DNA from 2 places in the Enterobacter sp. Taxon_8 genome. Region 2 is predicted to be linked to the other one. Evidence: predicted binding sites of a transcription regulator. Region 2 holds the regulator's gene; the other holds the start of a gene.
The links. Region 2 encodes LexA, which represses DNA repair genes until DNA is damaged. Its sites were predicted from a motif close to TNCTGTATGTACATACAGNA; they were not measured.
Positions count from the first base shown of each region.

Region 1: a site for LexA is predicted at 10,279-10,298, ahead of AC4IBF_RS12680 (metal-dependent hydrolase). Genes of this name have one in related genera too.

Region 1 covers NZ_CM177989.1:2,679,918-2,692,066, reverse strand. The annotation lists gene chbB (PTS N,N'-diacetylchitobiose transporter subunit IIB) at 100-417, shown strand; gene chbC (PTS N,N'-diacetylchitobiose transporter subunit IIC) at 497-1,855, shown strand; gene chbA (PTS N,N'-diacetylchitobiose transporter subunit IIA) at 1,903-2,250, shown strand; gene chbR (transcriptional regulator ChbR) at 2,280-3,098, shown strand; gene AC4IBF_RS12705 (6-phospho-beta-glucosidase) at 3,208-4,563, shown strand; gene chbG (chitin disaccharide deacetylase) at 4,575-5,324, shown strand; gene katE (catalase HPII) at 5,413-7,662, opposite strand; gene cedA (cell division activator CedA) at 7,866-8,105, shown strand; gene AC4IBF_RS12685 (L-cystine transporter) at 8,155-9,546, opposite strand; gene AC4IBF_RS12680 (metal-dependent hydrolase) at 9,674-10,264, opposite strand; gene hxpB (hexitol phosphatase HxpB) at 10,366-11,037, opposite strand; gene AC4IBF_RS12670 (YniB family protein) at 11,186-11,722, shown strand; gene AC4IBF_RS12665 (fructosamine kinase family protein) at 11,759-12,149, opposite strand, start outside.
Region 2 covers NZ_CM177989.1:4,258,535-4,270,683, forward strand. The annotation lists gene alr (alanine racemase) at 1-721, opposite strand, end outside; gene dnaB (replicative DNA helicase) at 738-2,150, opposite strand; gene AC4IBF_RS20315 (quinone oxidoreductase) at 2,217-3,200, shown strand; gene pspG (envelope stress response protein PspG) at 3,385-3,627, opposite strand; gene dusA (tRNA dihydrouridine(20/20a) synthase DusA) at 3,764-4,759, opposite strand; gene AC4IBF_RS20330 (conjugal transfer protein TraF) at 4,842-6,152, opposite strand; gene AC4IBF_RS20335 (cupin domain-containing protein) at 6,325-6,813, opposite strand; gene zur (zinc uptake transcriptional repressor Zur) at 6,929-7,441, shown strand; gene AC4IBF_RS20345 (CsbD family protein) at 7,489-7,698, opposite strand; gene dinF (MATE family efflux transporter DinF) at 7,819-9,156, opposite strand; gene lexA (transcriptional repressor LexA) at 9,220-9,828, opposite strand; gene AC4IBF_RS20360 (diacylglycerol kinase) at 9,937-10,305, opposite strand; gene plsB (glycerol-3-phosphate 1-O-acyltransferase PlsB) at 10,460-12,149, shown strand, end outside.

The DNA of each region.
Region 1 (12,149 bases), 1.6 Mb from region 2:
ACTCCAACGATAAACAACAGTACGCAAGCTACCTGTCTGCTGGGACAGCGAGTCGAGTGATAGCGCGATGGCAGGTAGTCATACAAGAGGGAAATCACGATGGAAAAGAAACATATCTACCTGTTCTGCTCAGCGGGCATGTCAACCTCGCTTCTGGTTTCAAAGATGCGTGCGCAGGCTGAAAAGTATGAAGTCCCTGTGGTGATTGAAGCGTTCCCCGAGACGCTGGCGGGCGAAAAAGGTCAGAGAGCCGATGTCGTTTTACTGGGACCGCAAATCGCCTATATGTTGCCCGAAATTCAACGACTGTTACCGAATAAACCGGTCGAAGTGATCGACTCGGGGCTGTACGGCAAAATTGATGGTTTAGGTGTTCTTAAAGCTGCTGTGGCAGCCATTAAAAAAGCTGTTAATTAATTTTTATTTTTCCCGTCAAAGAGTTATTTCACACACAATACGCCGTAACATGCGTTACGGCATTTAAGGGTATTTTCCTATGAGTAAAGTCATCGCTTCACTTGAAAAGGTACTCCTTCCTTTTGCTGTTAAAATAGGAAAGCAGCCTCACGTTAATGCCATCAAAAACGGCTTTATTAAATTAATGCCGTTGACGCTGGCCGGGGCCATGTTCGTTTTAATTAACAACGTTTTTCTGAGCTTTGGTGAAGGTTCCTTCTTTTATTCATTAGGAATTCGGTTAGACGCTTCTACTATTGAAACCCTTAATGGTTTTAAAGCCATCGGCGGCAACGTCTATAACGGTACGTTGGGGATTATGTCGCTGATGGCGCCTTTCTTTATTGGGATGGCACTGGCAGAAGAGCGTAAGGTGGATCCGCTGGCCGCCGGGTTATTATCCGTCGCCGCCTTTATGACCGTAACGCCATACAGCGTGGGTGAAGCCTATGCCGTCGGTGCCAACTGGCTGGGCGGGGCCAACATCATCTCCGGTATTGTTATCGGTCTGGTGGTGGCAGAGATGTTCACCTTTATTATCCGCCGCAACTGGGTTATCCGCCTGCCGGATAGCGTACCGGCTTCTGTTTCTCGTTCATTTTCCGCGTTGATTCCGGGCTTCATTATTCTCTCCATCATGGGGATTATCGCCTGGGCGCTCTCCCACTGGGGCACAAACTTCCACCAGATCATCATGGACTCTATCTCTACGCCGCTGGCGTCGATGGGTGGCGTGGTCGGTTGGGCGTATGTGATTTTTACCTCTCTGCTGTGGTTCTTTGGCGTGCATGGTTCACTGGCACTGGCCGCGCTGGACAGCGGAATTATGACCCCATGGGCACTGGAAAACGTTGCGCTTTACCAACAGTACGGCTCCGTTGACGCGGCGCTGGCAGCGGGTAAAACCTTCCATGTGTGGGCGAAGCCGATGCTTGACTCCTATATCTTCCTGGGCGGTACCGGGGCGACCTTGGGTCTGATCATCGCGGTCTTTATTGTCTCTCGCCGTGCTGACTACCGTCAGGTCGCTAAGCTGGCGCTGCCATCAGGCATCTTCCAGATTAACGAACCGATTCTGTTCGGTCTGCCAATCATCATGAACCCGGTAATGTTCATTCCGTTCATCCTGATTCAGCCGCTGCTGGCCGCTATCACCCTGACGGCGTATTACATGGGCATCATCCCACCGGTCACCAACATTGCGCCGTGGACCATGCCGGCGGGTCTGGGCGCCTTCTTCAACACCAACGGCAGCGTCGCGGCCTTCCTGCTGGCGATATTCAACCTCGGAGTTGCCACCCTGCTGTACATGCCGTTCGTGGCGATTGCCAACAAAGCCGCCACCATCATTGATGAAGAAGAGAGCGAAGAGGATATTGCCCTCTCACTGAAATTCTAAGATTGACCGGCGCGGGGAAACCCGCGCCAGCCACAAGGAGCTTAAACATGTTAGATTTGGATAGTATTGTCGCAGACGAAGCCGTTGAGAACGATCTCGAAGAAGTGGTGATGGGGCTTATCATCAACTCCGGGCAGGCCCGCAGCCTGGCCTATGGCGCACTGAAGCAGGCCAAGCAGGGGGATTTCGCCGCGGCAAAAACCATGATGGAACAGTCCCGCACGGCGCTTAACGAAGCGCATCTGGTGCAAACAAAGCTGATTGAAAGCGATCAGGGCGAAGGAAAGATGAAGGTCAGCCTGGTGCTGGTCCACGCGCAGGATCACCTGATGACCTCGATGCTGGCGCGCGAGCTGGTGGCGGAGCTCATTGAGCTTCACGAGAAGATGCAGTAAGTCAGACTGAGTAGCAGGAGGTCAGCACGATGGAAATCAAAACCGCGCTTGAACAGCAGCTGTTTAACGGCAAAAATTTTCACGTGGTTATCTACAACAAAACGGAGAGCGCCAGCGGTCTGCACCAGCATGACTACTACGAGTTCACGATTGTTCTGACCGGTCGCTACTACCAGGAGATCAACGGTAAGCGCGTCCTGCTTGAACGAGGGGATTTCGTCTTCCTGCCGATGGGGTCTTACCACCAGAGCTTTTACGAATTTGGTGCCACCCGCATTCTGAACGTGGGCGTCAGCAGACGTTTCTTCGAGAAGCACTATCTGCCGCTGGTGCCGTTCTGCTTTGTGGCCTCTCAGGTCTATCGGGTCAAAAACGAGTTCATGACCTGGATTGAAACGGTTATCGCCTCGCTTAACTTCCGCGACAATGAATTTGATGAGTTTATTGAAACGGTGACCTTCTACGTGATGAACCGGCTGCGCCACCATCGGGAAGAGCAGCAGGTAACGGATGATATTCCACAGTGGCTGCGCAGCACCGTTGAGCTGATGCACGATAAAGGCCAGTTCAGCGAAAATGCGCTGGAAAATATGGTCTCCCTGTCGGGGAAATCCCAGGAATATCTGACCCGCGCGACGCAGCGTTATTATCGTAAAACGCCCGTGCAAATTATTAATGAAATCCGCATTAATTTTGCTAAAAAACAGCTGGAAATCACCAACTATTCTGTCACCGATATTGCATACGAGTCAGGATACAGCAGTCCCAGCCTGTTTATTAAAACCTTTAAGAAATTGACGTCATTTACCCCGAACAGTTACCGGAAAAATTTAACGGTAATTAATTAACTGTCGGCGGATTACCCGCCACGAATATTGCTTTAATGGCTTGCCCAAATAGCGGGAAGAGCACGCTATACCTTGCAGGCGATTAACCTGATACGCTAAGGGAGATATTATGCAGAATAAATTAAAAGTCGTAACCATTGGTGGCGGCAGCAGCTATACCCCGGAATTACTGGAAGGCTTTCTGAAACGTTATCATGAATTACCAGTCAGCGAATTATGGCTGGTGGACGTTGAGGAAGGTCAGGAAAAGCTGAATATTATTTTCGACCTGTGCAAGCGCATGGTAGAAAAAGCCGGCGTGCCTTTGACCGTGCATAAAACCCTGGACCGTCGTCTGGCGCTGAAAGATGCGGATTTCGTGACCACCCAGCTGCGCGTCGGCCAGCTGAAAGCGCGTGAGCTGGACGAACGTATTCCCCTGAGCCATGGCTATCTGGGGCAGGAGACCAACGGCGCGGGCGGCCTTTTTAAAGGCCTGCGTACCATCCCGGTCATTTTCGACATCGTCAAAGACGTGCAGGAGATCTGCCCGAACGCGTGGGTGATTAACTTCACCAACCCGGCCGGGATGGTGACCGAGGCGGTCTATCGGCATACGAACTTCAAACGTTTTATCGGCGTCTGTAATATTCCGATCGGCATGAAGATGTTCATCCGCGACGTGCTGGAGCTGACCGACAGCGACGACCTCTCCATCGATTTGTTCGGCCTGAACCACATGGTGTTCATTAAAGACGTTATCGTGAACGGTAAATCACGGTTTGCCGAACTGCTGGACGGCGTGGCTTCCGGTCGCCTGACGGCGGCATCGGTGAAAAACATCTTTGACCTGCCGTTTAGCGAAGGGTTGATCCGCTCGCTGAATCTGCTGCCTTGCTCGTATTTGCTTTACTACTTCAAGCAGAAAGAGATGCTGGCCATCGAAATGGGCGAGTACTATAAGGGCGGCGCGCGTGCGCAGATCGTTCAGAAGGTCGAGAAGCAGCTGTTCGATTTGTATAAAGATCCGAACCTGAACGTCAAACCGAAAGAGCTGGAGCAGCGCGGCGGGGCCTACTACTCCGATGCGGCGTGCGAAGTGATCAACGCCATCTACAACGACAAGCAGGCGGAGCACTATGTGAATGTGCCGCATCATGGACATATCGACAATATTCCGGCTGACTGGGCGGTTGAGATGACCTGCATCCTGGGGCGCGAGGGTGCTAAACCGCATCCCCGTATCACCCGCTTCGATGACAAGGTCATGGGCCTGATTCATACCATCAAAGGCTTTGAAGTGGCGGCAAGCAATGCGGCGCTAAGCGGCGAACTCAATGACGTGCTGCTGGCGTTGAACCTTAGCCCGCTGGTGCATTCCGACCGCGACGCGGAGCAGCTGGCCAGCGAGATGATCCTGGCGCATGAGAAATGGTTGCCAAACTTTGCCGCTACGATCGAGAAGCTGAAGTTCAAACAGCAATAAGAGGACGCACAATGGAAAACCTGCTGATCGTTAATGCTGATGATTTTGGCCTCTCGAAAGGCCAGAACTACGGCATTATTGAAGCCTGTCGCCGGGGTGTGGTGACCTCTACCACGGCGCTGGTTAATGGTGAGGCGGTTGAACACTCGGCGCAGCTGAGCCGCGAGGTGCCGGAGCTGGGCGTCGGCATGCATTTTGTACTGACGCTCGGGATGCCGCTTTCTCCAATGCCGGGCCTGACGCGCGACGGCCAGCTGGGCAAATGGATTTGGGAACTGGCAGAGCAGGGTGCTCTGCCGCTCGAAGAGATTGCCCGCGAGCTGGAGAGTCAGTTCAACCGCTTTGTTGATGTGTTTGGTAGGGCGCCGACGCACATCGATAGCCATCACCACGTGCATATGATCCCGACGATTTTCCCGATTGTCGCTGATTTCGCAAAGCGCAACGGCGTCGCGATGCGCGTAGATCGGGAGGTGCGCGGATTGCCGGACTGCGCTGTCACCACCACAGAGGGGTTCAGCAGCGCATTTTACGGCGACGAGATTGACGACGCGCTGTTCCTGAAGGTGCTGGATGATTCCGCCGCGCGAGGGGAACGGTCGCTGGAGGTCATGGCGCATCCTGCCTTTGTCGATAACACCGTGCATAAAAGCGCCTACTGCTGGCCGCGCCTGGCGGAGCTGGATGTCCTGACGTCGCCGTCGTTGAAATACGCGATTGCCGAGCGAGGGTATCGTTTGGGGACGTTCGGGGATCTTTGAAATAAAGCCCGGTGGCGGCTTTACCTTACCGGGCCTACAAAACCAATCGAATGTAGGCCGGGTAAGCGCAAGCGCCACCCGGCTTTTTTTACGCCGGTATCTGGTCAATCTTGCTGCTTCGCGACCAGACGCGGTGCGCGGCGAGCAAAACAAACAGCTTCGTCATAAAGGCATCGTCAACGTTATCTCCCTCGACAATGCCGTCCTCACCCTGATCGGCAACCTTCAGCTGCGCCTTAAACTGTCGCGCGTCGCCGGACAGCGCGATCGGCTTCAGGTGCTTATAGGCTTCCAGCAGATAATAGACGGCGTCGCCGTTGGTCAGCAGGCTGGCAATATCCCCGCCCGGCACAATTACCGCATCGACGGTCAGCGATGGCGCACCGGCAAAGGTCGCCGCGACCGGCAGCACAGAACCATCGTCGGCCGTCACTTCACCCATGCGGGAATAGAGCAGTTTGGCATGCACGCCCTGGGTTTTAAGCGCCTGCATAATTCCCAGCACGTCGCTGGCGCGGGTTTTGTCGTTCAGCAGAACGGCGACCACGCGGCCTTTAATCGAGCCGCCCGGCACCGCATACAGGCTCAGAGACGGATCTTTTTTCACCCCGTTAACCTCTTTCGGCGGGGCAAGATTGCGCTGCTCGTCGGTCAGCGTAATGCCCAGGTTATCCGCAACGCTCTGGGCTAGCTGAATATCAATATGCGCCAGCTGATCGACTACCCGCTCGCGGATGTAGGTGCGCACCACTTTACTCAGCTCAAAGCTGAAGCCGCCGATGATGTGCTGTTGCTCAATCGGCGTCTGGCTGTTCCAGAACAGGCGAGGGTGGGCGTAATATTCGCCGAACGAGGGGCTACGCTCGCGAATTTTGTTGCCATCGATACGCTCCTGGTACGATTCGAAGCCACCGCGTTTCGGCCCGGGAGGGGTTTCACGCGGCCAGTTATCGTTGATAGAGTTCGGCTCATAGTTTGCCGGGTTGGTATCAATATCCTGACGGTGCATACCGTCGCGCTGGAAGTTGTGGTACGGGCATGTTGGGCGGTTAATCGGAATTTCGTGGAAGTTCGGCCCGCCAAGACGGCTGATCTGCGTATCGGTGTACGAGAACAAACGACCCTGCAAAAGCGGATCGTTGGTGAAGTCCAGTCCCGGCACGATATGCCCCGGGTGGAACGCGGCCTGCTCGTTTTCGGCAAAGAAGTTATCCGGGTTGCGGTTGAGCACCATTTTACCTACCAGCTGCACCGGTACCAGCTCTTCAGGGATCAGCTTCGTCGGGTCCAGAAGATCGAAATCGAACTTAAATTCGTCCTCTTCCGGAATGAGCTGCAGACCCAGCTCGTACTCCGGGAAGTCGCCCGCTTCAATGGACTCCCACAGCTCGCGGCGATGGAAGTCTGGATCGCGCCCGGTCAGCTTCTGCGCCTCGTCCCATACCAGCGAGGCTTTACCCGCCACCGGCTTCCAGTGGAAACGGACAAACGTGGCTTTCCCCTCGGCGTTGATCATCCGGAAGGTGTGGATGCCAAACCCTTCCATAGTGCGGTAGCTGCGGGGGATGCCTCGGTCTGACATCGCCCACATCACGTTGTGTAAGGTTTCAGGCTGCAGGGAGACATAGTCCCAGAAGGTGTCGTGCGCGCTTTGTCCCTGCGGTATGGCCCAGTGGGGCTCCGGTTTTACCGCATGGACAAAGTCAGGAAATTTATGCGCATCCTGAATAAAGAACACCGGGGTGTTGTTGCCGACCAGATCGAAAATCCCCTCTTCGGTATAAAATTTGGTGGCAAAGCCGCGGATATCCCGGACGGTATCTGCCGACCCCGCACCGCCCTGCACGGTGGAGAAACGCACAAACACCGGGGTGATTTTATCCGGGTCGGAGAGGAAATCCGCTTTAGTGATCGCTTTCAGACTCTTATAGGGCTGGAAGTAGCCGTGCGCAGCGGAACCGCGCGCGTGGACGATACGTTCCGGTATCCGCTCGTGGTCGAAGTGGGTAATTTTTTCCCGCAGGATAAAGTCTTCCAGCAGGGTAGGCCCGCGCGCGCCTGCGCGAAGGGAGTTCTGATCGTCAGCAATGCGTACGCCCTGATTGGTGGTGAGCGCAAAACCTTCGCCGCCTTTACGGTGTGGCTCAAGAGATTTCAGCTTCTCGTTTCCCGTATCCGGCGATTTCATGCTTCCCGGTGCGGTAGGCTGTTCTCCCGGCGCGGAAGGGCCAGGCGAGGGGCGGTGAGAGCCGTCAGCAGGGGCGAGAGAGTCCATACCCGGTTGAGATTCTTCAGTGCCATGAATCGGTGATTGATGTGTTTTATCTTTGTTCGACATTGCACGCTTCTCCTTTATCCATTGCTAAAAACCCTATTAAGGATAGAACAATGTCGCGACATGGTTCGCGAACTAAGAGTTTTCACATGACGTGATTAACGAAAGGAGCCCTCTCACCCACTCGGGGCGCGACGGAAGGCAGCAGGATCGGCTATCATAGAGTTTTCCTGCTTCAAGAATTTGCTTTAGTGAACCAGTCGCTTATGAAACCTCTTCGTCAACAAAACCGCCAGGTTATTAGCTATGTGCCCCGCGTTGAGCCCGCGCCGCCTGACCATGCCCTGAAAGTGGAGGGTTTTCGCGATGTCTGGCTGCTGCGGGGGAAATACGTGGCCTTTGTGCTGATCGGCGAACATTTCCGTCGCTCACCCACCTTTACGGTGCCGGAGTCAGCGCAGCGATGGGCGATGCAGATCCGCCAGGATGAAGAGGTTGAGGAATAACAGCCATAAAAAAACCGCCATCAGGCGGTTTTTTTATTTCAGACGGTGATTAACGGTGCGCCAGCTCGGCGTCGTCTTCACTTTCCAGAATCGTTTTGTCGGTCTGCTTCAGCCACTGGCTGGTCAGCGTGCCGGCGGTCATGGAGCCGCTCACGTTCAGCGCGGTACGACCCATGTCGATCAGCGGTTCAACGGAGATCAGCAGGGCGACCAGCGTCACGGGCAGACCCAGCGCAGGCAGCACAATCAGCGCGGCGAAGGTTGCGCCACCGCCAACACCCGCAACGCCTGCGGAGCTTACGGTAACAATCCCGACCAGCGTGGCGATCCAGACCGGATCAAGTGGGTTGATGCCGACTGTAGGAGCAACCATCACCGCCAGCATCGCCGGGTACAGACCCGCACAGCCGTTCTGACCAATGGTAGCACCAAAGGAGGCAGAGAAGCTGGCGATGGATTCAGGCACGCCCAGACGACGGGTCTGCGCTTCCACGTTCAGCGGGATAGACGCGGCGCTGGAGCGGCTGGTGAAGGCAAAGGTCAGTACCGGCCAGACTTTACGGAAGTACTTCAGCGGGCTGACGCCGTTCACGCCCAGCAGGATGCCGTGCACCACGAACATAATGCCCAGGCCCAGATAAGAGGCGACAACGAAGCTGCCCAGCTTGATGATGTCCTGCAGGTTAGAGCCTGCAACCACTTTGGTCATCAGCGCCAGCACGCCGTACGGGGTGAGCTGCATGACCAGACGAACCAGCTTCATCACCCAGCTTTGCAGGGTGTCAATCGCGGTCAGCACGCGTTCGCCTTTAGGCGCGTCGTCTTTCAGCAGCTTCAGCGCCGCTACGCCCAGGAACGCGGCGAAAATAACCACGCTGATGATCGAGGTTGGGCTCGCACCGGTCAGGTCAGCAAACGGGTTCTTCGGAATGAAGGAGAGCACCATCTGCGGCACGGTCAGATCAGCCACTTTACCAACGTAGTTGGTCTGAATCGCGGTCAGACGCGCCGTTTCAGCGGTACCCTGAACCAGGCCTTCTGCGGTCAGGCCAAACAGGTTGGTGACCAGCACACCCACCAGCGCGGCAATCAGCGTGGTGAACAGCAGCGTACCAATGGTCAGGAAGCTGATTTTTCCCAGCTGAGTCGCGTTATGCAGGCGGGCAACGGCGCTCAGAATAGAGGCGAACACCAGCGGCATAACGATCATCTGCAGCAGCTGGACATAGCCGTTACCGACGATGTTGAACCACTGAATGGAATCTTTAAGAACTGGATTATCGGAGCCATAAATTGCCTGTAATGCCAGACCAAATACGACACCCATGGCCAGACCAACCAGCACCTTTTTCGCCAGGCTCCACTGTTTGTGGCGCGCCTGCGCGAGAAGCAATAGCAATACAGCGAACACAACGACGTTCGCGATGAGTGGAAAATTCATCCCCGTTCTCCTGATTTATTATCGGGTCGGTTTTTACCGATCCTGTTGGCGGAAGGTTAGCAGAAGTGTGATGTAGCGCTTATATCCAAATGGAATGGGTTATGACAAATGGGATAATTTTGTTGGTTTACTGTTCAATCTGGTGATGAATAAAGCGATTAAACTGAAATTGCAACGAATTAATCATCTGGGAAGACCAGCGGACTGCACTGTTTTCGGGCAACGTTTGCGGCATCCAGACGGCGTAAGCAAACAGCGCCATGCACAATACCCGCTCAAGCTGGTTACCTTTTTGCGGCGCAAGGATGGGAAAACGGAAACGCCAGCGGCAGGGCCAAAGTAGCGGCACGCCCGCAGGCGTCAGCATATCGGCAAGGATATGGCTTAAATAGCCCAGCACCATCCCCTGGATAGCGTCAGCGGGGACGATCCAGCTTTCGGGCACTTTTAAATAGAACAGCGTCAGCAGGCCAAACACGGCCAGCAGGCTGTGCGTAAACCCCCGGTGGCCGAACGCGCGGGCGATGGGTTTAGACACCCACTTCAGGCGCTGTCCGAGGAAGGACTTGGGGTGGTCGATGTCGGGCAGCAGACAGGTCAATACGGCGGAAGGAACAATATGCCACCAGTCCCCCTGTGCCAGCACGGGGGTAAGTTCAGCGTTTTTGGCAAATACTGCGCACGCGATTGAAAAAAGCAGGTGGCCTTCCGCCGTCATGATAAAACCCACAAAACTGTCAATTCATACAGTATAGGGTTTTTATACAGTAGGCGGAAGAGGTGACGGTGTAACTGTTTGTCACAAACCGGAGGAGGGCCTTAACCGCCCTGCAGATGATGCGCCGTGAGTTCTGCCAGTGAATTTAGCTTCACATCGGCGAGGGCAAACCGGGGATCGTGGCGGCCTTCTTCCGCAGGCACCACAATGGAGCGCATCCGCGCGGCTTTAGAGGCGACCATGCCGTTAACGGAGTCTTCCATCGCAACGCAGTTGAGGGGATCCAGGCCGAGCTTAGCGGCGCAGTCCAGATAGACCTGCGGGTGCGGCTTGCTGTAAGGCAATTTTTCAGCGGACGCCAGCGCGTCGAAACTGTCGCGCAGTTCAAACATGACGAGCACTTTTTCCAGCATATGCAGCGGTGAAGCCGAGGCCAGTCCGACCTTCAGCCCCTGGGCTTTACACAGCGCGACGGCCTCACGTACGCCGGGCAGCAGTGGTCTATTCTCTTCCACCAGCGAAATGGCACGGCTGATAATGCGTGCGGTCACCTCGTCTCGCCCCGGTCCAGTCCACGGCTGTTGGGCAAACCACAGGTCAACCACCATGTCGATGCGCAGGCCCAGCGTATCGGGTAGTTCATTACGGCGGCTGATATCCACGCCCAGGCTGGCCATAACGTCCAGTTCGGCGCGATCCCACAGCGGTTCGGAATCGATCAGTAATCCATCCATGTCAAAAATTGCGGCAAGAATTTGGCGCGGTGTCGACATCACAACGTCTCCTTATCCAGGGTGTACGACAGACGATAAGTGCTAAGCACAATCTGCAATTTAGCATATTGCTTTTAAAGAGCGGGCGAAATTGATGACCAGCAGGTAGACTTAGGCACAAATAACGCGTCTTTATGAAGAGGAACTGATGACGTATCAACAAGCTGGACGCATTGCGGTCTTAAAACGTATTGCAGGCTGGGTGATTTTTATTCCTGCCGTCATTTCTACGCTGATTTCTGTACTCAAATTTATGTACGACCACAGCGAAAAACAGCCGGGTATCAATGCGGTAATGCTTGATTTTGCGCATGTTATGATTGAGATGATGCGTTTCAATACGCCATTTTTGAATGTCTTCTGGTTTAACTCACCCACCCCGGATTTTCATCAACAGCTGAATATCGGCTTTTGGGTGATATACGCCCTGATCTTTGTCGCGCTGGCACTGCAGGCCTCTGGGGCGCGAATGAGCCGTCAGACGCGCTTTTTACGCGAAGGCGTTGAGGATCAGTTGATTCTGGAGCAGGCCAAAGGCCCGGAAGGCATGAGTCGGGAGCAGATTGAATCCCGCATTGTTGTGCCGCGTCACACCATTTTCCTGCAAATTTTCCCGCTCTATATTCTTCCCGTGATTATCATTGTGGCGGGATATTTCTTCTTCTCACTGCTCGGTTTTCTGTAAGCGACACGGGTGGCTGCATAGCCACCCGTTCGCGTCTCAGGCGGCAAGCATACGCTCAAGCGCCCGCTGGGCGTTAACCAGGTGTTCTCCACCAAAAAGTATGGCCCGGTTCATCAGCGTATAAAGCTGATACACCGGCTGGCGGTCGAGGAAACCGGGCGGCAGGGGAGAAACCGACTGGTATCCGTCATATATTTGCGGCGGCTGCTCCGGATGAAGCGGCAGCATGGCAAGATCGCACTCTCTGTCACCCCAGTAGCAGGCCGGGTCGAAGATGTAGGGGCCGTTTGGACCCAGCGCGCAGTTATCGGACCATAAGTCGCCGTGAAGCAGAGACGCCTGAGGCTGGTGGGAGGCCAGACGCTGCTGAACATGCTCGACGATGGCATCAATATTGCCAAATTCCAGCCCTTTTTCGGCGGCAAGT
Region 2 (12,149 bases):
GGTTAGAGACCAGCGACATGACCGGCTGGAAGCCAAAATCCGGCCCCCAGGGCTTGTTCTCCAGCGGTGATACGCCGTAAAGAATGATGCCCGGTCGCGCCCAGTCGAAGTGCGACTGCGGCCACAGCAGGATCCCGCCGGAAGCTGCGATCGAGCGCATCCCCGGCTTGCCTTCGCAGAAGGTATTAAAGATATCCAGCTGCCGCTCGGTTGCACCGCACTCGGGCTCATCGGCACGGGCGAAGTGGCTGACAATATTCACCGGCTGGCGCACGTTTTTGCACCGGCATAGACGCTGGTAAAACGCTTCCGCGCTTTCCGGACGTACGCCCAGACGGTGCATGCCCGTGTCTAGCTTCATCCAGACGGTCACCGGCTCGCTCAGCTCGGCGGTTTCAAGTGCGGCCAGCTGTTCTTCATTGTGTACCGCCGTGTGCAGATGCTGGTCAGCAATGGTTGGCAGATCGCTGGCTTCGAAAAAACCTTCGAGGAGAAGAATCGGTTGGGTAATCCCCCCCGCGCGCAGGCGGAGGGCTTCTTCAAGACGGGCGACGCCAAAGGCATCGGCATCGGGGAGCGTTCGCGCGGTCTCAAGAAGACCGTGTCCGTAAGCGTTCGCTTTCACGACTGCAACGAGCTTGCTGACAGGCGCCAGTTGACGCAGACGTTGCAGGTTGTGTCGCAGAGCGCGGCGGTTAATAACAACAGTTGCCGCTTGCATTTGAATTCCTTAGAAATTACTCATCATCATATTGAGGACCGGCATAGTTGTCGAAACGCGACCACTGTCCGTTAAAGGTCAGACGCACCGTTCCGATTGGGCCGTTACGTTGTTTACCAATAATAATTTCGGCGATCCCTTTCAGGTCGCTGTTCTCGTGATAAACCTCATCACGGTAGATAAACATGATTAAGTCGGCATCCTGCTCGATGGAGCCGGATTCACGCAGGTCGGAGTTGACCGGGCGCTTGTCGGCGCGTTGTTCCAGGGAGCGGTTCAGCTGCGACAGCGCGACCACCGGCACGTGCAGCTCTTTGGCTAACGCCTTGAGCGAGCGGGAAATCTCCGCAATCTCCAGCGTACGGTTGTCTGAAAGCGACGGAACGCGCATCAGCTGAAGGTAGTCGATCATGATGAGGCCGATGCCGCCGTGTTCACGGGCGATACGGCGCGCGCGGGAGCGCACTTCCGTCGGCGTCAGGCCGGAAGAGTCATCGATATAGATGTTACGTTTTTCCAGCAGAATGCCCATGGTGCCGGAGATGCGCGCCCAGTCCTCATCGTCAAGCTGGCCGGTACGAATGCGGGTCTGATCCACACGCGACAGCGACGCCAGAGAACGCATCATAATCTGCTCGGAGGGCATCTCAAGACTGAAGATAAGCACCGGCTTATCCTGCAACATCGCCGCATTTTCGACGAGGTTCATCGCAAAAGTGGTTTTACCCATCGACGGACGCGCGGCGACGATAATCAAATCCGACGGCTGAAGGCCGGCGGTTTTCTTGTTCAAATCATCGTAGCCGGTATTCACTCCGGTGACGCCATCGTGCGGCTGCTGGAACAGCTGTTCGATACGGGCGACGGTGGCGTCGAGCACATCGGCGATATTTTTTGGGCCTTCGTCTTTGTTGGCGCGGCTTTCGGCGATTTTGAAGACGCGGGACTCGGCAAGGTCAAGCAGGTCTTCGCTGGTGCGACCCTGCGGATCAAAACCCGCTTCGGCGATCTCGTTCGCCACCGAAATCATCTCGCGGACGACGGCACGTTCGCGCACGATATCGGCATAAGCGCTGATGTTCGCCGCACTAGGCGTGTTTTTTGACAGTTCCGCCAGATAGGCAAACCCACCGCAGCTGTCGAGCTGACCAAGACGCTCCAGTGATTCCGCGAGCGTGATCAGGTCGATCGGGCTGCCCGACTCCTGCAGACGCGCCATTTCGGTAAAGATGTGGCGGTGCGGGCGGGTGTAGAAATCTTCCGCCACGACGCGTTCGGCGACGTCGTCCCAGCGCTCGTTATCCAGCATTAAACCGCCCAACACCGACTGTTCCGCTTCAATCGAGTGCGGCGGGACCTTTAACCCTGCGACCTGGAAATCACGCTCGCGAGGTTCAGTCTGTTTGTTGAAGGGTTTGTTTCCTGCCATAGTGAATGGAGTTACCGAGATAAAGAGTGGGTCGAAAGATTACCATATTTTTCTTACGGAGGGAGCATGGCAACGCGCATTGAATTCCAGAAACACGGTGGGCCAGACGTACTCAAAGCGGTGGAGTTCACCCCCACCGCGCCTGGCGAAAACGAAGTGCAGGTTGAAAACAAAGCCATAGGCATAAACTACATCGACACCTATATTCGCGGCGGGCTCTACCCGCCTCCGTCGATGCCGAGCGGACTGGGCACCGAGGCAGCCGGTGTCGTCGTCAAAGTGGGCAGCGCGGTTAAGCATATTAAAGAGGGCGACCGCGTGGTATATGCGCAGTCTGCGCTGGGCGCTTACAGCTCCGTCCACAACGTTCCGGCGGATAAAGCCGCCCTGCTGCCTAACGCTATCTCCTTCGAACAGGCGGCGGCCTCGTTCCTGAAAGGCTTAACCGTTTACTACCTGCTGCGTAAAACCTATGAAATTAAACCCGACGAGCAGTTCCTGTTTCATGCCGCGGCGGGCGGCGTCGGGCTCATCGCCTGTCAGTGGGCAAAAGCCCTGGGCGCAAAACTGATCGGCACCGTGGGCAATGCCCAAAAAGCGCAGCGCGCGCTGCAGGCGGGCGCCTGGCAGGTGATTAACTATCGTGAAGAGAGCATTGTCGAACGGCTGAAGGAGATCACCAGCGGCAAAAAGGTGCGCGTCGTGTATGACTCGGTTGGGAAAGACACCTGGGAAGCGTCGCTGGACTGTCTGCAGCGTCGTGGGCTGATGGTGAGCTTCGGCAATGCGTCAGGCGCTGTCACCGGCGTGAATCTCGGTATTCTGAATCAGAAAGGTTCGCTATACGTCACGCGCCCTTCCCTGCAGGGCTACATCACCAACCGGGAAGAACTTGAGGAAGCCAGCAACGAGCTGTTCTCGCTGATCGCCAGCGGTGTCATCAAAGTGGACGTGGCAGATGCGCAGAAATTCGCGCTGACCGATGCGCAGCGCGCGCATGAGGTGCTGGAGAGCCGGGCGACGCAGGGGTCGAGCCTGTTGATTCCCTGAGCCCCAAAAAGAAATTGGGCTTCCCGTGGGAAGCCCTTTCTTTTTTTAGTTCGGCTGTATGTAGGGTACAGCACGATGAATTCTTTAACGGCAGTCATAGTGACAGATTCGATAAGTAAATCCTATTCTGTTCTAAGCCATGCTGCCGGAAAAGTTACAACTATGTGACGAACCCCTCAATACCTTAGTAACGGAAGCGGTTATTGCGCTGATAACCGGGCACTTTTGGCGATTTAATCGACCGAATCACCCACACCACAGCAACGGCCAGCAGTAACCACGGCAGCAGTTTGATCGTCAGCGCAAACAGTCCGCCAATAAACATGACCACCGTCGCCACCACGATAGCCGCCAGAATGCCGAGCAACGAAACGCCTGTCGCTAACAGCATGACAAAAAAGCCAATCACAAAAAGTAGTTCCAGCATGGTGCTCTCCCACGAGTTCCCGAGTAATGCATTAAGCATTACAAGATCCATGCCAAAGCTAACGTTTTGTTCTTAAAGCAAAACGCCCCGCGAGAACTCGCAGGGCGTGGTGAATTTGACGAACTTTTAGCGAAAGTTATCGCTTGTCTGCCACCAGTCGCAGCGCATGTTCCAGCACCTCAATATCGGCTCCGGCTTTATGCGCATTCTCGCTCAGGTAGCGGCGCCACTGACGCGCGCCCGGTATACCCTGGAACAGACCCAGCATATGGCGGGTGATATGGCCGAGATACGTACCGTTGCTCAGCTCGCGCTCAATATAAGGATACATCGCCCGCACGACGGCAACCGGATCGGTGTCTGAACCTTCGATGCCAAAGATTTCGCGATCGACCGTCGCCAGAATGCCCGGGTTCTGATACGCCTCGCGGCCGACCATCACGCCATCCATATGCGCCAGATGCGCTTTGGCCTCTTCCAGCGACTTAATGCCGCCGTTGATCGACATCGTCAGGTGCGGGAAGTCACGCTTCAGTTGATACACGCGCGGGTAGTCCAGCGGCGGGATCTCACGGTTCTCTTTCGGGCTCAGGCCGGAGAGCCAGGCTTTTCGCGCGTGGATGATGAACATCTCGCATTCGCCCTTTCCGGAGACCGTATCGATGAAGTTGCACAGGAATTCGTAGCTGTCCTGGTCGTCAATCCCGATACGGGTTTTGACCGTCACCGGAATGGAAACGACGTCGCGCATCGCCTTGATACAGTCCGCTACCAGCTGCGCGTTCCCCATCAGGCAGGCACCGAACATACCGTTTTGCACACGGTCGGACGGGCAGCCAACGTTCAGGTTGATCTCGTCGTAGCCGCGCGCTTCCGCCAGCTTCGCACACTGCGCCAGCGCGGCCGGATCGCTGCCGCCCAGCTGCAGGGCAACCGGATGCTCTTCCTCACTGTAGGCCAGATAGTCGCCCTTCCCGTGAATAATTGCGCCCGTGGTCACCATTTCGGTGTACAGCAGCGTATGGCGGGAGAGCTGGCGCAGGAAATAGCGGCAGTGTCTGTCCGTCCAGTCGAGCATCGGCGCAATGGAGAAACGGTGTGCGGGGAAAGCGGTCTGTGATTCTGACGACATGGCGAAGTTTTAAGCATCTGGTGGAAAAGGGGCGCTACTATAGCACAAAGAAAAGCCGGAGGCGCAGCGCCTCCGGTGGACTTTAGAACGTCATGCTCAGCTGAGCCCCTGCGCCCCAGGTTTCGTCTTCACCGTAAAGGCCCATCAGGTCAACATGCACGGTGCTAAACGGCGCGAAACCGACACCGCCGGTAAAGACATTGCTGTCGTTACCCTTCACGTCTGCACGATAACCCGCACGGACCGCCAGCCAGCTCAGCGGCGTCACCTCGGCACCGACACCCACGTACTGCGACGTATCTTCGCTCTTGAAGCCTTTGGTTTCGGTCAGATCGCCATCGGCGGTCAGCGTCACCAGGTCGTTGTGCCAGGCGGCACCGGCGGTTACCAGCGGGCGGATCTGATAGGTGTCTTTATAGCTCACCACTTCTCCCGTACGGCCATTGCGGATACGGATATCTTTGGTGTCGATATCGCGCGACATCAGGTTTTGTCCGCTCACGCCAACGGTCCAGTGTTCGCCGAAATCGGCCGCAATACCGGCATCCACGTTGAAGCCCGTATCGTCAGTACGGTAGCGGCTGTCGTTCCACTTGTTACTGTCGTAATCGTAGATTGACGTGGTGTAGTTATAGACCCAGGTTTTTTGCAGCTTTGGCGTCACGCCCACGGAAACAGGGACGCCGCCGAGGTCAAACTGGCGGGCAACGGCAACACCATAGTCGGAGACAATCGCTGCCCGGCCAGACGCGGTTGAGTTGAGGTTTTTAGTGATCTGATCCGTGCCGTTCAGCGCAGCGTCCAGGGCAACACCGGCAGCCACCACATTACTGCGTTGAATACCGCGCAGATAATCAATATCCTGCTGATCGATAGACGAGCTCACCCGGCCATGGGCATAGCCTTTCGCCATGAAGGCTACCGAAAGGACATCGTTAGGGATACTCACCGCAAGCCCTGCACCAGCCGTTGCGCGTGCGGTTTTGCCTTTGAGATAGTCCAGCTCATCGGCCAGATCTTTGGCCGCGCCCTGGAATTGATTAATGGAACCTAATGGATTGGTGATAATTTCTCTTGGCGTGAGATTATCAACCACATCCTTGTAGTGATTGATTTTGTCGTTGATGGTATCAATCTCGTCCTGAAGATTGTCCTCATCCGTTACCTGTACGCCAACGGACGGCAAAATGACCGTCACATCATCGTCAGGTTTTGCCTTTGCCAGCAGCGCGGGGTTGATTAATGCCCCACTGCCATAGCTCCCGGAGGCAACGCCAGTGCCACCCATTGCGTCGCTTCGTGATTCTGTCCAGGTATTGGCTGCTCCCGCCTGATTTGCCATAAACAAGGAAACAGCGATACTAACCACCGAAAATTTAAAATTTTTTTTCACAGTATGCCCGTTATAGTCTGTTATGAAATAACCCCTGTCTGTTATCACCCAAACAGGAACGAACTATTGCTGTGAATAAGTAGTAAAAGACCCGCTATTTCTATCCCTAAGTAAAACTCCCTTACGGCCTGTTATATTTTGTGACGGCCCTCAATATTTATAGAAGAGGAAATTATTTTTTCCCAGGTTTTCCATCATGCGGTCCAAAAAACTGGGGCGGGTGGTCTACCCAGCGATCCTCTCGGGTAGCGGCATAAACCGGGTTAAGCGGATAGTATATGCGGTTATGCTTCTTGTTGGCCTCGCCAACGACCAGGAGCCGAACCTCGTCGTCCGTGTTGTTGATAAAGGTATGACAGATGCCGGTACCGGCGGGAAAACCTACGCTGTCGCCAGGCTCCAGCTTCCACAAGTAGCCATTAATCCAGGCGTCAGGGTGGCCTTCAAGCACGTAAATAAACTCTTCTTCGTCGCTCTCCGCGTGCGGATAGGACGTCCTGCGCCCAGGCGGCAGGCGCTCATGATGGATGCCAATACGCCCGAGCCCAAGCTTTCGAGCCAGCGGGGCGCCGATAGAAAAAAGCTCATCGCTATCTGGATAGGTCGAATCATCCGCGACTTCTACGTCGCGCCAGTGCCGAATACAGTCAGGTTTTTTCATTGTTTATTTCCCGGTTTGTAATGGGTCAGGTATAGCACAGACTGGTGGATCTCGGCGTTTTTACCAGAACATGATAAAGTGAGGGTTTTCCGTCCTATAACATCCGGGGTGCTACATGGATAAGTCCACAAAAGAGCTGTTAGCGCAGGCCGAAAAGCTGTGTGCGCAACGCAATGTGCGCCTGACTCCGCAGCGCCTTGAAGTATTACGCCTGATGAGCCTGCAGCAGGGTGCCATCAGCGCCTACGATCTGCTCGACCTGCTCCGCGAAAGCGAGCCGCAGGCAAAGCCGCCGACGGTTTATCGCGCTCTGGATTTCCTGCTTGAACAAGGGTTCGTGCACAAGGTGGAATCCACCAACAGCTATGTGCTGTGCCATCTGTTCGATCAGCCCACCCACACATCGGCGATGTTTATCTGTGACCGCTGCGGCGTGGTGAAAGAAGAGGCTGCGGAAGGCGTGGAAGACATTATGCATACGCTTGCAGCGAAAATGGGGTTTGCCCTGCGTCATAACGTGATTGAAGCGCACGGGCTCTGTTCCGCGTGCGTGGAGGTGGAAGCCTGTCGCCATCAGGACGCGTGTCAGCACGACCACTCTATCCTGGTGAAGAAAAAGCCGCGTTAGCGGCAAAAGATAAGGCGGCCTGGAGCCGCCCTGTGGGTTATTCAGCGTTACCAGCGGTAGTCGTTACGGGTTTCCCAGTCTTTGACTTCGTTTTCCGCCTGATCTTTCGCGTAGCCGTAACGTTCCTGAATTTTACCGACAAGCTGATCGCGTTTACCTTCAATGACGGTCATATCGTCATCAGTCAGCTTACCCCACTTTTCTTTCGCTTTACCTTTGAACTGCTTCCAGTTGCCGCCGATTTCGTCTTTATTCATCATCGTGTCCTCTTAGTTAAGCGTCGGGTCGTAACGTCCGTTACGTTCTTTTCTGCTGGACGTGATAATTATTGTAGTTAAGGATTCCGTAGTTAATTTCATATTCGGAATCTTTAACCGTCACGATATATCGTGGCGCGAAGAGAACCAGGTATCGTTTTGCCAGTGGCGGTGCCAGATAAACGCCAGCGATAACCCGCGCAGCGAGAGGAAGACGGCCAGGGCCAGCCACAAACCGTGATTACCCAGCCAGGGAAGCGTTAGCAGCGTCAGACCAAACCCTGCCGCCGCGACCGCCATGCTGTTGCGCATTTCCGCTCCGCGCGTCGCACCAATAAACATGCCGTCCAGCAGATAACACCAGACGCCGACCACCGGTAAGATGACTTGCCAGAGGAGATAGTGACTCGCCAACTCGCGCAGAGCAGGTATAGACGTCAGCAATGCAACGATCTGCTCACCAAAGCAGGCGTAAACCAGACCAAAGGCCAGCGCCACCAGTCCCGACTGACGGCAGGCTGCCCGCCAGACATCCCGAAGCTGCCCGCTTTTTCGCGCACCGTATGCTTGCCCGGAATGCGCTTCAACCGCGTAGGCAAAACCGTCCAGCGCATAGGCGGTAAAGGTCAGAAGCGTCATCAATATCGCGTTGACCGCCACGATTTCTGGCCCCAGTCGAGCCCCGAAAACCGTCAGCGCGCCGAAGCAGAGCTGAAGAAGCAGCGAGCGCAGCATGATGTCACGGTTGAGGGCCAGCAGCTTACGGATATTGCCGCGCCATGCGGTTTTGAGCAGCGCCAGAGAGATCCCGCGCATCGACAGCACGCGCCAGACCATCCACAAGCCAATGATAAAGGTTCCGTATTCGGCAATCGCCGTCGCCAGCGCCGCGCCCCGCACGTTCATATGCAGGCCCATCACCAGCCAGATATCCAGCACAATGTTGAGAAGGTTGCCCACCACCAGCAAAATCACTGGCGCCCGGGCATACTGAACGCCCAGTAGCCACCCCAGCAGAACCAGGTTAGCCAGCGACGCGGGCGCGCTGAGCCAGCGGATTTCAAGGAAACGTCGCGCCTGATCCAGTACCGCCTCGCTGCCGCCAACGATATGAAGCGCAAGATCGATCAGGGGTGTCCGCAATACAACGATTAATGCACCCGCGCCAAGCGCGAGTATCAGCGGCTGCACCAGCGCACGCGCCAGACGCAGCGGATCTTTCGCACCATAAGCCTGTGCGGTAAGACCGGTGGTGCTCATGCGTAAAAAGAGCAACAGCATAAACAGGAAGCTGGTTGCCGTCGCGCCAATCGCCACGCCGCCAAGATAAACCGGTGAATCAAGATGGCCTATAACGGCAGTATCAACCAGTCCCAGTAAAGGCACGGTAATATTGGAGAAAATCATCGGCAGGGCAAGACGCCACAATGCCTTATCTGATGCCGTCAGTAGTGACATGAAAGATACCGGGAGTGGGGAATGAATCAGGCTACAGCGGTGCCATAGCCTGTCAGGAAGAGGTTACAGCCATTCACCGTTGCGAATCACCCCGACCGCCAGTCCTTCGATAGAGAAGTTCTGTTCGCGGAGATCGACCACAATTGGGGTGAACTCGTTGTTTTCAGGCAGCAACTGAACGGTGTTACCCTGTTTTTTCAGACGTTTGACGGTGACTTCATCGTCAATGCGCGCGACAACCACCTGGCCGTTACGCACATCCTGAGTTTTATGTACCGCAAGCAGATCGCCGTCAAGAATACCGATGTCTTTCATCGACATGCCGCTAACGCGCAGCAGAAAATCAGCGCTCGGCTTGAACATGGCTGGATCGACCTGGTAATGACCTTCAATATGCTGCTGTGCCAGTAAAGGCTCACCGGCAGCAACACGACCTACCAGCGGAATGCCCGTCTCTTCTTCTACAAGCAGTCGGATACCGCGTGACGCGCCTGATACAATCTCAATCACGCCTTTACGCGCCAGCGCTTTCAGGTGTTCTTCGGCAGCATTCGGAGAACGGAAACCCAGACGCTGCGCGATTTCCGCACGCGTAGGTGGCATACCCGTCTGGCCGATATGATCCCGGATGAGATCAAACACCTCTTGCTGCCTGGTCGTTAACGCTTTCATTCCGCCCCCTGGGTGTATATACAGTTATGCTGTGAGTATATACAGTCAAAGGCGATTTTGGAACCAAAAACTGCACAAAAAACCAGGGACTTAATTATTCCTCGAGGCTCATCGGAAATGTGACCAAAGCAGCGTGACCCAGGTGATAACGGCAGTGATAATCGCCAGTAATACGGCAGCAGATCCCATGTCTTTTGCGCGGCCAGAAAGCTCATGGAAATCGGAACCGATGCGATCCACAACGGCCTCAATAGCGCTATTAAGAATTTCCACTATCATCACCAGAAGTACGGAACCGATAAGAAGTACGCGGGTAATAGCATCAACATCAAGGAAACAGGCGACGATCACCGCGATGATAGCGGCGACGCCCTCCTGGCGAAACGCGGCCTCGTTGGCCCATGCGGCACGGAAACCTTTCCATGAATAGCCGGCGGCTTTGATGATACGTGTTAACCCAGTGGTATTATTGGCCATTAAAAGAACCTTTTTTAAAAAAGAGCGTCAGTAACAGGAGCCGTAGAGCGTTTCGCTACAGCCTGAAGTATGACGGGTAACAACAGAAATTTTGCGCGCTTTCTGTTATCCTTGCGCCGCAATTGCATTATTAACCAGAGGCTTTACATCGTTTATGTCCGGCTGGCCACGAATTTACTACAAATTACTTAATTTACCATTAAGCATCCTGGTAAAAAGCAAGTCTATCCCAGCAGAACCCGCGCTGGAACTGGGGCTCGATACGTCGCGTCCCATTATGTACGTTTTGCCTTATAACTCGAAGGCTGACTTACTGACGCTTCGCGCCCAGTGTCTGGCGCATGACTTACCAGATCCGCTTGAACCGCTGGAAGTTGACGGCACGCTGCTGCCGCGCTACGTGTTCATCCACGGCGGGCCGCGCGTGTTTACCTATTACACGCCGAAAGAAGAGTCCATCAAGCTGTTCCATGACTATCTCGACCTGCACCGCAGCAACCCCGATCTGGATGTGCAGATGGTGCCGGTATCGGTGATGTTTGGTCGTCGTCCGGGCCGCGAAAAAGGTGAAGAGAACCCGCCGCTGCGCATGCTTAACGGCATCCAGAAGTTCTTTGCGGTCTCCTGGCTGGGACGCGACAGCTTTGTACGTTTCTCCCCTTCCGTTTCGCTGCGTCGCATGGCGGACGAGCACGGCACCGACAAGATCATCGCGCAAAAACTGGCGCGCGTGGCGCGTATGCACTTCGCTCGTCAGCGCCTCGCTGCCGTAGGGCCACGCCTCCCGGCGCGTCAGGATCTGTTCAACAAGCTGCTGGCTTCCAAAGCGATTGCCCGCGCCGTTGAAGATGAAGCGCGCAGCAAGAAAATTTCGCATGAGAAAGCTCAGCAGAACGCCATTGCGCTGATGGAAGAGATTGCAGCGAACTTCTCTTACGAGATGATTCGCCTTTCCGATCGTATCCTCGGCTTTACGTGGAACCGCCTGTATCAGGGCATCAACGTTCATAACGCCGAACGTGTACGCCAACTGGCGCATGATGGCCATGAGATTGTCTATGTCCCCTGCCACCGCAGTCACATGGACTACCTGCTCCTTTCCTACGTGCTCTATCATCAGGGGCTGGTACCGCCGCACATTGCTGCCGGTATCAACCTGAATTTCTGGCCAGCAGGTCCGATTTTCCGCCGCCTGGGCGCGTTCTTTATTCGTCGTACCTTCAAGGGTAACAAGCTCTACTCCACCGTGTTCCGCGAGTATCTGGGCGAGCTGTTCAGCCGCGGCTATTCCGTGGAGTACTTCGTGGAGGGCGGGCGTTCCCGTACCGGTCGTCTGCTCGATCCGAAGACCGGCACGCTGTCGATGACCATCCAGGCCATGCTGCGCGGAGGTACCCGTCCGATCACGCTGGTGCCTATCTACATCGGCTACGAGCACGTGATGGAAGTGGGCACGTACGCGAAAGAGCTGCGTGGCGCGACCAAAGAGAAAGAGAGCCTGCCGCAGATGCTGCGCGGCTTGAGCAAGTTGCGCAATCTTGGTCAGGGCTACGTTAACTTCGGCGAGCCGATGCCGCTGATGACGTACCTGAATCATCACGTTCCAGAGTGGCGCGAGTCCATCGATCCTATCGAAGCGGTGCGTCCGGCCTGGCTGACGCCAACGGTTAACGGCATCGCGTCCGAGCTGATGGTGCGCATTAACAACGCCGGTGCGGCTAACGCCATGAACCTGTGCTGTACGGCGCTTCTGGCTTCGCGCCAGCGCTCGCTGACCCGTGAACAGCTCACAGAGCAGCTGGATTGCTATCTGGATATGATGCGGAACGTGCCGTATTCGGTTG